Regions from separate parts of the Marinobacter excellens LAMA 842 genome, predicted to be linked through region 2. Evidence: riboswitches for the same ligand, from Rfam matches in the RefSeq annotation. Region 2 holds a riboswitch; the other holds the start of a gene.
What was found. Region 2 has a riboswitch for cobalamin ahead of J122_RS16250 (ribonucleoside-diphosphate reductase subunit alpha). Riboswitches for the same ligand answer to the same signal wherever they lie in the genome.
Positions count from the first base shown of each region.

Region 1: it holds a riboswitch for cobalamin, as region 2 does, so the genes downstream of both, J122_RS03890 (TonB-dependent receptor domain-containing protein) here and J122_RS16250 (ribonucleoside-diphosphate reductase subunit alpha) in region 2, are expected to answer to the same signal.

Region 1 is NZ_LOCO01000003.1:61,022-67,151, forward strand. Features, by position in the region: gene J122_RS03875 (ABC transporter ATP-binding protein) at 1-431, opposite strand, end outside; gene J122_RS03880 (FecCD family ABC transporter permease) at 455-1,369, opposite strand; gene J122_RS03885 (cobalamin-binding protein) at 1,439-2,290, opposite strand; gene J122_RS03890 (TonB-dependent receptor domain-containing protein) at 2,359-4,188, opposite strand; cobalamin riboswitch at 4,346-4,539, opposite strand; gene cobD (threonine-phosphate decarboxylase CobD) at 4,579-5,643, opposite strand; gene cbiB (adenosylcobinamide-phosphate synthase CbiB) at 5,640-6,130, opposite strand, start outside.
Region 2 is NZ_LOCO01000023.1:55,914-62,043, forward strand. Features, by position in the region: gene fmdA (formamidase) at 1-985, shown strand, start outside; gene J122_RS16240 (FmdB family zinc ribbon protein) at 991-1,344, shown strand; gene J122_RS16245 (DUF3047 domain-containing protein) at 1,405-2,130, opposite strand; cobalamin riboswitch at 2,247-2,445, shown strand; gene J122_RS16250 (ribonucleoside-diphosphate reductase subunit alpha) at 2,557-5,313, shown strand; gene J122_RS16255 (ribonucleotide-diphosphate reductase subunit beta) at 5,342-6,130, shown strand, end outside.

The DNA.
Region 1 (6,130 bases), on a different contig from region 2:
TCACCGCCAGACAGGGTGCTGACCAGGCGGTTTTTCAGATGCAGGACATCCAGCGCTTCAAGTGATCTCTCGGCCATGGCCAGATCGTCTGCCCCTTCCATCTGCCAGGGTGCCAGCCACGGATGACGCCCGATCAGCGCGGTTTCCAGTACCGTTGCAGGGAAGCCATCCTGTCGGTCCTGGAACACCAGCCCCAACTGTTGGGAGAGGGTTCTCCGCTTTAGCTTCGTTGTAGGCACATCATTCAGGAACAAAGCACCGGCACGGGGCGCACGAAGACCTGCGAGGGTGTGCAACAGCGTGGTCTTGCCGGCCCCGTTGGGCCCAAGTACGCCCCAAACCTGACCTGATTTTATTGTCAGATCCAAAGGGTAACCGTCGGCCCGGCCAGGAATATCGATGACCAGTTCCCGGGTACTCAAGGCTTGCATTGGGGAGCGTTTATTACCGGACATCAGCGACTCCGGTACAACAGATACAGGAAAGTGGGAACGCCCAACAGCGCGGTGATCACACCCACCGGCAGTTGCTCCGGAGCGATCACAACCCTTGCCAGGGTATCCGCCAGCACCAACAGTGTGCCACCGGCTAACGCACAGGCCGGTAAAATCAGGCGCTGGTCGTTACCAAGCACCAACCGAAGCATATGCGGGACCACCAGCCCTACAAAGCCTATGCTTCCGGCCATGGTCACCGCCGTGGCCGTGAGCAGGCTGGCAAGTATGTAAATCAGCCATTCCAGTGGGCGCACTGAAATCCCCAGGGCAGCAGCCTGCATGGGGCCACGGGCCAATACATTCAGACTGCGGCCAAGAGGCACCACCAGCGCACAGACGAGCACCAGCACGCCAAGCCCCGGCCAGGGTGCCCTGGCGTAGGACACATCGCCCATGAGCCAGTACAACATGCCCGGCAACTCTCTGGCCGGGCTGATGGCCAGCATCAAGGTAATGACCGCCCCCCAGCCAGCCGCCACCACAACCCCCGTGAGCAAAAGGCGGGAGGGCGTCCAGCTGCCGGTGCCGTGGGCGAGCCCGAACACCATCAAGGTGGCCAGCATGGCACCGGCAAAGGCAGAACCGGAGATAACCGCGCCGCCGAGCCCCGCCAACATCGCCAGCAATGCCCCCACGGCGGCACCCCCGGACAGCCCCAACACATAGGGATCGGCAAGCGGGTTACGCAGCAGCACCTGCATCAATGCCCCGGCCACCGCCAGCAGACCTCCGGTGGCAAAGGCCGACAGCGTTCTGGGTAGCCGGAGCTCAAGAATCAGAGTACGGTGCAGGTTGGAGCCCTCACCCAGAAACACCAACAGCACATCCGCAGGTGCAATTGCGACACTGCCAATACCGACCGACATCACCATGGCGATCAGCCCGGCTACGGCTAGAACGGTGAGGGGCAGGGTGATCGGGCGTATCACACGGCTACTCCACTAGGGCCGTCGGCCACGGGCCACCTCCAGTTTCTCGCAAAACAATTGCGTTCCCTCAAGCATTCTCGGAGTCGGTCGCTGAACCAGTGACGGCGGAATAAAAAAGAGGTTGTTTCGCTCTGTCGCAGTGATACTGGGGAATGCCTGCCAGCGCGCCAGCCAGTGGCGATTCTCCTCACCCATTCCACCCGCCAGAATGGCCTCGGGATTCGCCGCAATCACCGCTTCCGCACTGATCCTCGGCACTAGCCGGTCCAGCTGACCAAACACGTTATCACCACCGCAAAGTTCAATCATTTCACCGATCAGGTGCTGGCTGTTGACCGTCATCAGGGGCTCATCCCAAACCTGGTAAAACACCGGCACCGGATCAGCCTTGGCGTACGCCTCCTGCAAGTCGGCAATGCCCTGACGGAATCGCTCCGCCTCTGCAAAGCCTTCTGCTTCAGTACCTGCCAGTATGGAGATGCGCTCAATGGTGTTGGAGACAGCTTCAAAACTCCGGGGTTCAATGGAGAACACCGGGACGCCCATATTCTTGAGTGTGACCAGCTGCTCCGTCGGATTCCCGGTTACCCAGCCAATCACAAGATCCGGCTGCAGCTCCAGCAGCCGTTCCATATCCATGCGGGTATGGCTACCCACTGAAGCGACCTCTCGGGCTGCCGGGGGATAATCGCTGTAAGCCACCACGGCAACTACCTGATCACCGGCGCCCGCCGCCCATGCCAGTTCTGTCGCCCCAGGCGAAAGTGCGGCAATGCGTTTTGCCGGGTGTTCCAGGCATATCTCCTCGCCCAGATCATCCGTGGCGCAGACATAGGATGCCAGGGCCGGAGATGCCAGCAGCATCCAGCCGAGCAGTATGCTCACACCCTTAAGCTTTCCCACTGGCGCCTCCCCGGCAAGATTATGCAGTTTTATCGGAAGTCATAGCGAATCGAAAGAAACCCTGCGGTTCCCGCCGCCAGGTAGCCTGAACCATCAAATCGGGTTGCCGTCGCGTATTCCTTATCCGTAACGTTCTGAAGCGTCAGCCGTGCTGTCCAGTCCGGAGCAAACTCCCATCCTGCACGGAGGTTGAAGGTGACGTAACCTGGTAACCGATTCTGATTATTCGCATCGTCGTAGCGGTAACCACTGGCCAGAGCGGTGCCTCCCAGGCTCCAGGCGCCCATTTGGCGGTCCAGGTCTACCCGCAGCGATTGGTGACTGCGACGACGCAGGCGGTTATCCGTGTCACGATCTCGCGGATCCATCAAGGTGAGCTTGACCCCAAGATCCCAACCGTTCGCACGAAGACCGGAGGTCAGCTCCGCCCCACGAATACGGGCTTCACTTACGTTGGCAGGCCGGAGATCCCCGTTGATGCTCTGTAGTTCAATCAGATTCTCTACGTCCAGCTGATAAAGAGCGGCATCCCAGTACCAGTTCTGGTAACGACCGCTAAGCCCCAGCTCCACGGACGCGCCTTCCTCCGGCTTGAGATCCGGGTTGCCGGCATAACTGCCACCGAAATCGAAGATCTCCAAAGGATAGTAAAGATCATTGAACGTGGGCGCCCGGAAAGAGGTGCCATAACTCAGCCGCACCCGATGGGAACGGTCAAACGAGTGGCCAAGGGCAATGCCACCGGTTTCCTGTCGACCGTATGCCTCGTTGTCGTCGCCGCGAAATGACAACTGAATATCGGAAGGGCCGAAGTTCAAGCGCAGTTGGGTGAACAACGCGGCATTGGTGCGACTGTTCTCATCGAACTCGATGGTGCTTTTCACTTCGTCGGATTGTAGCTCTCCCCCGACCGCAAGCTCGTGCACGCCGGCGGTGAACGTATTTTCCCATCGTGCGGTTCGGGTTTTGGTGTTGAATACAGAATCGCCGGCACTACGGAAGCTTTCTTGCTCGTCAGCGGATTCTGAAAGCTGGATGGACGTAGCCCAATAATCACTGACAGGGTTATTCAATGTGACGCCGATGGTCCGGATCATAAAATCCGTGTTGCCACCGTCAAATTCAGTATTGCCCTGTGACTGCATGATGACGAAACTGGCCTCTCCTCCGCTCGGCAATTCATGCACAACACGCCCGACGCCAGCGGTATTGCGAAAACCTTTGTCCTCGCCATCTTTCACAATTCTGGTGCCATCGGTCTCCTTGTGCAGCCCGCTGAGGCTGAACCGGGTTGCGCCGTGAGTCGCCGATGCGCCAGCACTGGTTTTCTGGGTGTTGAAATTGCCTGCTCCGGTTTCAACCCACCCTCTGTTACCGTGCTTTGGATCCAGTGTAAATGCCTGAATGACACCGCCTACCGCGTCAGCGCCATAGAGTGCACTGCGGGGGCCCCTGACGATTTCCACGCGCTCGACCAGATCAGCTGGAAAATACTGCCAGGGCGCGCCACCGCTGGTGGCAGAACGAAGGCGCACACCATCAACCAGAAAGACCGTGGAATCATTCGCAGTGCCACGAGTGAATACACTGGTGTTCTTGCCAAATGACCCGTTAGTGACCAGATCAATGCCGGGCTGCGCCGCCAGCAGATCGGTAAACTCGGCAGGCGCCTCACGACGGATGGTTTCTTCTTCGATGACCGTCACCGAAGACAGGCTTTCGCCCACCGTACGGGGGCCAAGCGTGGCAGTTACAACAATAGGTTCAAGAGTATCCGGGGCGGCTTCAGACTCTGAACCACTCGCCGGTAGGGCAAAAGGCATGAACACAAGGGCAGACAAGACTTTGGAACGCTTCATTTCTTCACTCGCTTCGCACCGCACTCACCCGTGCGGTTGATACTGATTCATGCGGAGGAGAAATGTCTGTATTGACGGAGGGTGGAGGGGCGTCGATCAGTTGCATTGGCCGGTTCACCCACCGCCGCTGCCCTCCGCAACGTAGGTGTCTGGAACTCATGGGCTCCAAATTCCAGGCCGGTCTCCGGGCTTCCAGGTGGAGCTGATGCTCCGGGGCAATCACCTTCCCATGCCAGAGGCACAGTGGCGCATTGGATTGCCTTTCACCTGATTACCGTTGCGGGGGCAGCGCCGGGCTCTCACCGGCTTCCCGTTTCACTCACTGCATTCGCCGGACTATCGCCAGTCCGGTTGGAACGCTCAGAGCACCTGAAATTGCGGGCAAGACTATCAACCCGGGTGGGGGTGGTCAATGAGATATGTTAATTCAGACAACGCACTTCCCAGACGTTGCCAACCGGACTCATCAGGCGGCAAACCGAAGCGCAGGGCTGGCGGCTCATCAAAACGCCTGACCAGAATGGCACGACGAGCCAACTCATCCGCTATTGGTGCTGCGTTTTCGTGATGGACCGTGCGAAACAGCAACGTACCGTTGGTTGCTGGCATGCCAGATTTCCTGAGCAGGCCGTCCATCCGCAGCCGTGACGTCTGCAGCCTGCCCAGCGCCTCTATCTGCCATGCCCTGTCAGCCAGAGCTCTTGCCATCAGGTAACGCGCCGGGCCACTGACGGTCCAGGGGCCCAATTCAAAAGCCAGCGCACGGGTCAGCTCAGGTTCAGCCAACACAGCCCCGGCGCGCATTCCGGCCAGGCCGAAAAACTTGCCCAGAGATCGCAGAAGTATCAGACCCGGCGCGCCCGCCCAGGGTTCCAAACCGTGTCCGGGCTCTCCCTCAACAAAGGCCTGATCAAGTACCAGCCAGCCCCCACGTGCCTGCAATCGTTGGTGCCATAGCAGAAGACGGGCCGGATCGACCAGCTGCCCGGTCGGATTATTCGGCTGTATCCACACCACCACGTCCACAGAATCCAGCCAGGTCAGATCGTCTTGCTCTATTGCCTGCTCAGGAATCGCCACCACCTCGAAACCGGCGCGACGCCAGGCATGACCGTGCTCGCGATATCCCGGCACGGGCACCGCCACTCGACCAAGACCATGCACCCTGGCGCGCACGGCGGGCAGGGCCATGATCGCCGCCTGGGATCCCGCCACCGGCAGGCAGCTGGCCCGCTCGGGCGCACCTGCCCAGGAACGGATGATCTCCTCCAGCCCATCGTCCGGCTCTGGCAGTCTTTGCCATACCTCCGGTGGAATGGCCGGCACCGGCCAGGGTACCGGATTGATGCCGGTGGACAGATCAAGCCATTGCTCGCGGGGGATGCCCCAACGCTGTATTGCAGCCTGTAACCGCCCGCCATGCTCCGGGGATTCAGGAAGGTCGAAAGCCGTCATCCGGCACCTCCAGGCACCACCCAGCTGCAGGCAAGGGCGAGGACGAGCAGCACCGACAACCAGAGCATTACCCCGCGCTGTACCAGGGCAATAGCACCTTCGATTGTCGCTGCCGAAGCCCCGGGGCCACGACCTAACACTGGCCGTTCCTTGATGCCGTTGGCATAGGGCGCCGGTCCGCCGAGGGTCACACCAAGGGCGCCCGCCCCGGCCGACATCACTGGCCCGGCATTGGGGCTATCCCAGGCTCTTGCCTGGGTACGCCAACAACGGAGCGCCACCCGGGTACTTCCCAACAGCGCATAAGTGAGGGCTGTCAGCCGGGCAGGCAGCCAGTTCATGAGGTCATCCAGCCTGGCGGCAAACCGGCCGAAGTAAAGAAATCGTGAGTTGCGATAGCCCCACATGGCGTCCAGGGTATTGATCAATCGGTGCAAAACCACACCCGGCAGCCCGGCAAGCAGGTACCAGAACAGACTCGAGAACA
Region 2 (6,130 bases):
GGGTGACCTGCTGGAAGTCGACATTCTGGACATAGGTACGTTTGAGGAGAGCCAGTGGGGCTTCAACGGTTTCTTCTCCAAGCAGAACGGCGGTGGCTTTCTGACGGAACATTTTCCCGAAGCCCAGAAATCGATCTGGGACTTCAACGGTATGTTCACCAAGTCCCGGCATATTCCTAACGTGGAGTTTGCCGGGTTGATCCACCCCGGACTGATTGGTTGCCTGCCTTCCAAGGAACTTCTGGATACATGGAACAAGCGGGAAGCGGGCCTGGTAGCAACGGACCCTGACCGTGTGCCGGAGTTGGCTACTCTGCCTAACGGTGAAACGGCCCACATGGGCCAGATGAGAGGGGACGCAGCCAAGGCGGCTGGCGCTGAGGCCGCGCGAACCGTGCCACCCAGGGAGCATGGCGGCAACTGCGACATCAAGGATCTTTCCCGTGGCTCCAAAGTGTATTTTCCGGTCTACGTAGATGGCGCAGGACTGTCTGTAGGCGACCTGCACTTCAGCCAGGGTGATGGTGAGATTACGTTCTGTGGGGCCATCGAAATGGCTGGCTGGATTCACTTGCGGGTGAACCTGATCAAAGACGGCGTGCGTAAATACGGCATCAAGAACCCGGTGTTCAAGCCCAGCCCCATCAAGCCCCGCTATGACGATTATGTGATCTTTGAAGGCATCTCGGTGGATGAAGAGGGCGGCCAGCACTATCTGGACGTGCATGTGGCCTATCGCCAGGCCTGCCTGAATGCCATCGAATACATGACCAAGTTCGGCTACAGCAGGGCACAGGCTTACGCGATCCTTGGGTGTGCGCCGGTGGAGGGGCATATCAGCGGCGTGGTGGATATTCCCAATGCCTGTGCAACGCTCTGGCTGCCAACCGGCATCTTTGATTTCGACATCAACCCGTCAGCTGATGGCCCACAGAAGAAAGTCAGTGGCGGTATGGACGTGCCCCTTTCGAAAGACAAGGAGTAAGCACCATGCCTGTGTATGACTACAAATGTCGGGAACACGGGTTGTTCCACCAGCTGGCCACCATGGAAGACTGCGCCAAGCCGGCGGAGTGCCCGACCTGCCAGGCACTGTCACCCCGTGTCATAGTGCTGCCTCCGGAGATTGCCGCCATGGACCCGGCCAAACGATCGGCTCAGGACCGGAACGAGCGCTCAAAACACGAGCCAGTGTTCTCGACTGCCGATCGCAGGGCACACGACAAGGAACACAGCCGAAGTTGTGGTTGCGGCTCACCGAAGCCGGGCAAATCCATGCTGTTCTATACCGCGGACGGTAAAAAAATGTTTCCCTCGATGCGCCCGTGGATGATCAGCCACTGACAGCCGATTCGACGTTTCACGTGTTTGGCCCCGATACGGGGCCTTTTTTCGATCCACAATTCACGGCTTCTCAAGCACCAGATCCCGATACCACGCTGTTGCCCGTTCACCGGTATTATCCGCATCCGACATGATGGCCACGCCAACAATGCGCGGGGGATTCTCCCCGAACGCTTCCCGGTAATCTGCCACAATATCCCGTTCCACCGTGACCCACTCACCGGTTTGCTCCGGGCCGGAATTGACCGCCACCATCATGGTCTGGTCGGTGAAGGCGTTGGCGACAATGGATTGCTCCGGCAACCGGTTGGCCCAGATGTAGTTCAGGGCATTACCCGGCAGGGACTCGCCAAACATCACCTCCACGGTTTTGCGCTTGGCCCGTTCAAAGAATCCTGCCTTGTCGGGCTGGAATTCAAAGGCCACGTAGATTCGCGCCGGGTAGTCGTCGCCGGACTTTTTCCGGGCATCGCCCCGGTCGAACACATTGGACACCTTCCATTGCCAGCGCAGAATCAGCGATTCGCCGGGTTCTAACGACAATCGGGCAATCAGGCCGGAGGCGCTGTTATCAGCGCTCGCCTTGACCACCTGAACACCGTCGTCCGTGACCAGCTCATAGCGCGTGTGCCGGTCGATTCTGGGAAATTCCAGAGGTTCCCAACCATCGGATAATGAACTCATGGTGGAGAAGGGTTGCAGTAAAGACTCCTGCGCCATCAGTAACGGGCTGGCCAATAGCAGAGCCAACACCCATGCAGTGCCTGCCAGTGATGAACGCTTCATAGACTTATCCTTTTGTTTCCGGGCCACTGCAATGGCAGACAGCGGGCCTGCGATAAAGTGCCTTGTCAGTGGCTATTAGTCCGTATATAGTGACCAAATCCTTGGTTGACTACCATATGTTGTGATCATTCTCTGATCACTTCAGGCATAAAGGTAGTCGGGAATCCGGTGAGAATCCGGAACTGACGCGCAGCGGTATTGGGGAACGAGCGTGGCATCAAGACACTGGCAAGCGCCGGGAAGTCGCCACGTAAGGCCGAATCTCACGATTCACGCCCCTGAGTCCGAAGACCTGCCAGGGAAACAGTACTGCACCTTCGCGACTCAAGGTGAGCAGATCGGTTATCCCTGCCCTGAAACAAGGCACGGTGTGCTCCTGCATTCGCGAAGGCTAAATGGAATCTGACGCGACTTCAGGAGAACACGATGTCTGCCACCGCTCTGGCCGAAGCCCCGGCCGCCGATACCCAATCCCTTCAAGTTATTAAACGCAACGGCACCCTGGTTGGATTCAATCCTGCCAAAATCAGTGTGGCGGTGACCAAAGCGTTCCTGGCCGTGGAAGGCGATAAAGCCGCCGGCTCTGCCCGCATCAACGACGCCGTGCATCGGGTAACCGAACAGGTGGTGCAGGCCATCAGCCGGCGCCTGAAAGCCGGCGGTAAAGTGCATATTGAAGACATTCAGGACCAGGTGGAACTGGCCCTGATGCGGGCCGAAGAGCAAAAGGTGGCCAGGGCTTACGTGCTCTACCGGGAAGAACACGCCCGCAAGCGTGCCATCGAAGAGCCCATGGAAGCGCACCCGCACCTGACCGTGAAAAAAGCCGACGGCAACGTGGCGCCTCTGGACCTGGGCCTGATGAAACTGCAGGTAGAACAGGCTGCCACCGGCCTGGAGGGCATTGATGGCGAATCCCTGGTCGACGAAGCCCTGCGCAACCTGTATGACGGCATTGAGGAAACCGAAGTGCTCTCCGCCCTGATCATGACGGCCCGTGGCCGTATCGAGCAAGAGCCGGACTACAGCGCCGTCACCGCCCGCCTGTTGCTGGAACAGCTTCGCCTGGAAGCGGCTGAGGCCCTGGACCTGCCCCGCAACCAGCCGCTGGCAGAGGTTTATCCACAGGCCCTGAGCGCGTTCATCCACGCCGGAATTCGTTACGAATTGCTGGACGAAGCCCTGGCCGCCTTTGACTTGGAACGCCTGGGTGCGGCGATCATCCCCGAGCGTGACCACCAGTTCGGTTTCCTGGGCCTGCAAACCCTGTACGACCGCTACTTCCTGCACTGGAACAAAGCCCGCCTGGAACTGCCCCAGGTGTTCTTCATGCGTGTCGCCATGGGCCTGGCCCTGCGGGAAGACGACCCCAACGCCCGCGCCATCGAATTCTACAACCTGCTGTCCAGCTTTGATTACATGGCCAGCACGCCTACCCTGTTCAACAGCGGCACCCGCCATTCCCAGTTGTCCTCCTGCTACCTGACCACCGTGCAGGACGACCTGGAAGGTATCTACGGCGCCATCAAGGATAACGCGCTGCTCTCCAAATGGGCCGGCGGCCTGGGCAACGACTGGACGCCAGTACGTGCACTGGGCTCCCACATCAAAGGCACCAACGGCCAGAGCCAGGGCGTGGTGCCGTTTTTGAAAGTGGTCAACGACACCGCCGTGGCGGTCAACCAGGGCGGCAAGCGCAAGGGCGCCGTGTGTGCCTACCTGGAAAGCTGGCACCTGGACATCGAGGAATTCCTGGAGCTGCGCAAAAACACCGGTGACGAACGCCGCCGCACCCACGACATGAACACCGCCAACTGGGTGCCGGATTTGCTGATCGAACGCATGCGTGAAGACCGGGACTGGACCCTGTTCTCCCCCAGCGATGCCCCAGACCTGCACGATCTTTACGGCAACGCCTTCCGGGAACGCTACGAGCATTACGAAGCGCTGGCGGAGCAGGGCAAGATCAAACTGTTCAAGAAAATCCCTGCCAAACAACTGTGGCGCAAAATGCTCACCGTGCTGTTTGAAACCGGCCACCCCTGGGTTACCTTCAAAGACCCCTGCAACCTGCGTTCCCCGCAGCAGCACCAGGGCGTAGTGCACAGCTCCAACCTGTGCACCGAAATCACCCTGAACACCAGCGCCGACGAAATCGCCGTATGCAACCTCGGCTCGGTCAACCTGGCTGCCCACATCGCCAACGGCGAGCTGGACGTACAGCGCCTGGAACGCACCGTGACCACCGCCGTACGCATGCTCGATAACGTTATCGACATCAACTTCTACGCCGTGCCCCAGGCGAAGAACTCCAACCTCAAACACCGCCCCGTGGGCCTGGGCCTGATGGGCTTCCAGGACGCGCTCTACCAGTTGGGGCTGCCCTACACCAGCCCGGAAGCGGTGGAGTTTGCCGACGTGGCCATGGAGCAACTGAGCTACTTCGCCCTTCGCGCCTCCGCCACCCTGGCCGGTGAACGGGGAGCCTACGAAACCTACGAAGGTTCCCTGTGGGATCAGGGCATCCTGCCCATCGATTCCATCAACCTGCTGAAAGACAGCCGCCGGGAAGGGGACCTGTCACTCAACACCAACAGCCGCCTGGACTGGACCCCGGTGCGTGAGCTGATCGCCAAAAACGGTATGCGCAACAGCAACGTTATGGCCATCGCCCCCACCGCCACCATCTCCAACATCGTTGGGGTTTCCCAGTCCATCGAACCGGCGTACCAGAACCTGTTCGTCAAATCGAACCTCTCCGGCGAATTCACCGTGGTCAATCCCTCCCTGGTGCGCGACCTCAAAGCCGAAGGCCTTTGGGACAACGTGATGGTGAACGACCTCAAATACTTCGATGGCAGCGTGCAGCAGATCGACCGCATTCCACCGGTACTGAAAGCTCGCTACGCCACCGCCTTCGAAATCGACCCAAGATGGCTGGTAGAAGCCGCGGCAAGGCGCCAGAAATGGCTCGACCAGGCCCAAAGCCTGAACCTGTACATGGCCGAACCCAGCGGTAAAAAACTGGACGCCCTGTACCAGCTGGCCTGGGAACGCGGTTTGAAAACCACCTACTACCTGCGCTCCCTGGGCGCTACCGGCGCCGAAAAAGCCGCCCCGGTGGCAGCGCCGCAACCCCAGGTGTGCAGCATTGATGAGCCGGATTGCGAAGCCTGTCAGTAACCACTTACTTAACTTTGGAGGCCTAACCATGCTGGATTGGGACGACGAACCAAAAACTGAAAACAAGCCGACGGCCAGCGCCGGACCGGCGCCGGTGAATGTAGACGACAAACGCGTCATCAACGGCGAAACCGACATCAACCAGTTGGCGCCGTTCAAGTACCCCTGGGCCTGGGAATACTTCATGAACGCCAACAAAAACCACTGGACCCCGCTGGACGTCAACATGGCCCAGGACGTCCACGACTATCACCACCGCCTGAGCCCGGCGGAAAAGCACGTGTATGAAAACGTACTGGCCTACCTCACCACCTCTGACATCCTCGCCATGCGCAACATCGGCCTGGCCGTGATGGAGAAAATGAGCGCGCCGGAACTGCAGATCTACCAGGCCCGCCAGGTGTACGAAGAAGCACTGCACACCTGGACCTACCAGCACTGCATTGAAACCCTCAACCTGGACCAGAGCGAAATCTACAACCGCTACCGGGTGGTGCCGGAAATCAACGGCAAGATCCAGGTAGCCAACCGACGGCTGGACGCCGCCATGCGCTCCGACATGAACCTGCGCAACCCGGACGACCTGCAGGAGTTCATCATGTCGTACCTGTTCTTCGCCGCCGTGTTTGAGGGCTGCTGGTTCTACAACGGCTTCAGCCCCATCTTCGCCCTGCAGCGCCGGGGCCTGATGCGCGGCACCGGGGAGCAACTGCAGTACATCCTGCGGGACGAAGCCATGCACTTCTCCTTCGGCCTGAAAGTGGTCAACCAGATTCTTGAGGAAGAAAACATCACCTTCGACCCCAAAGCCGTGCGC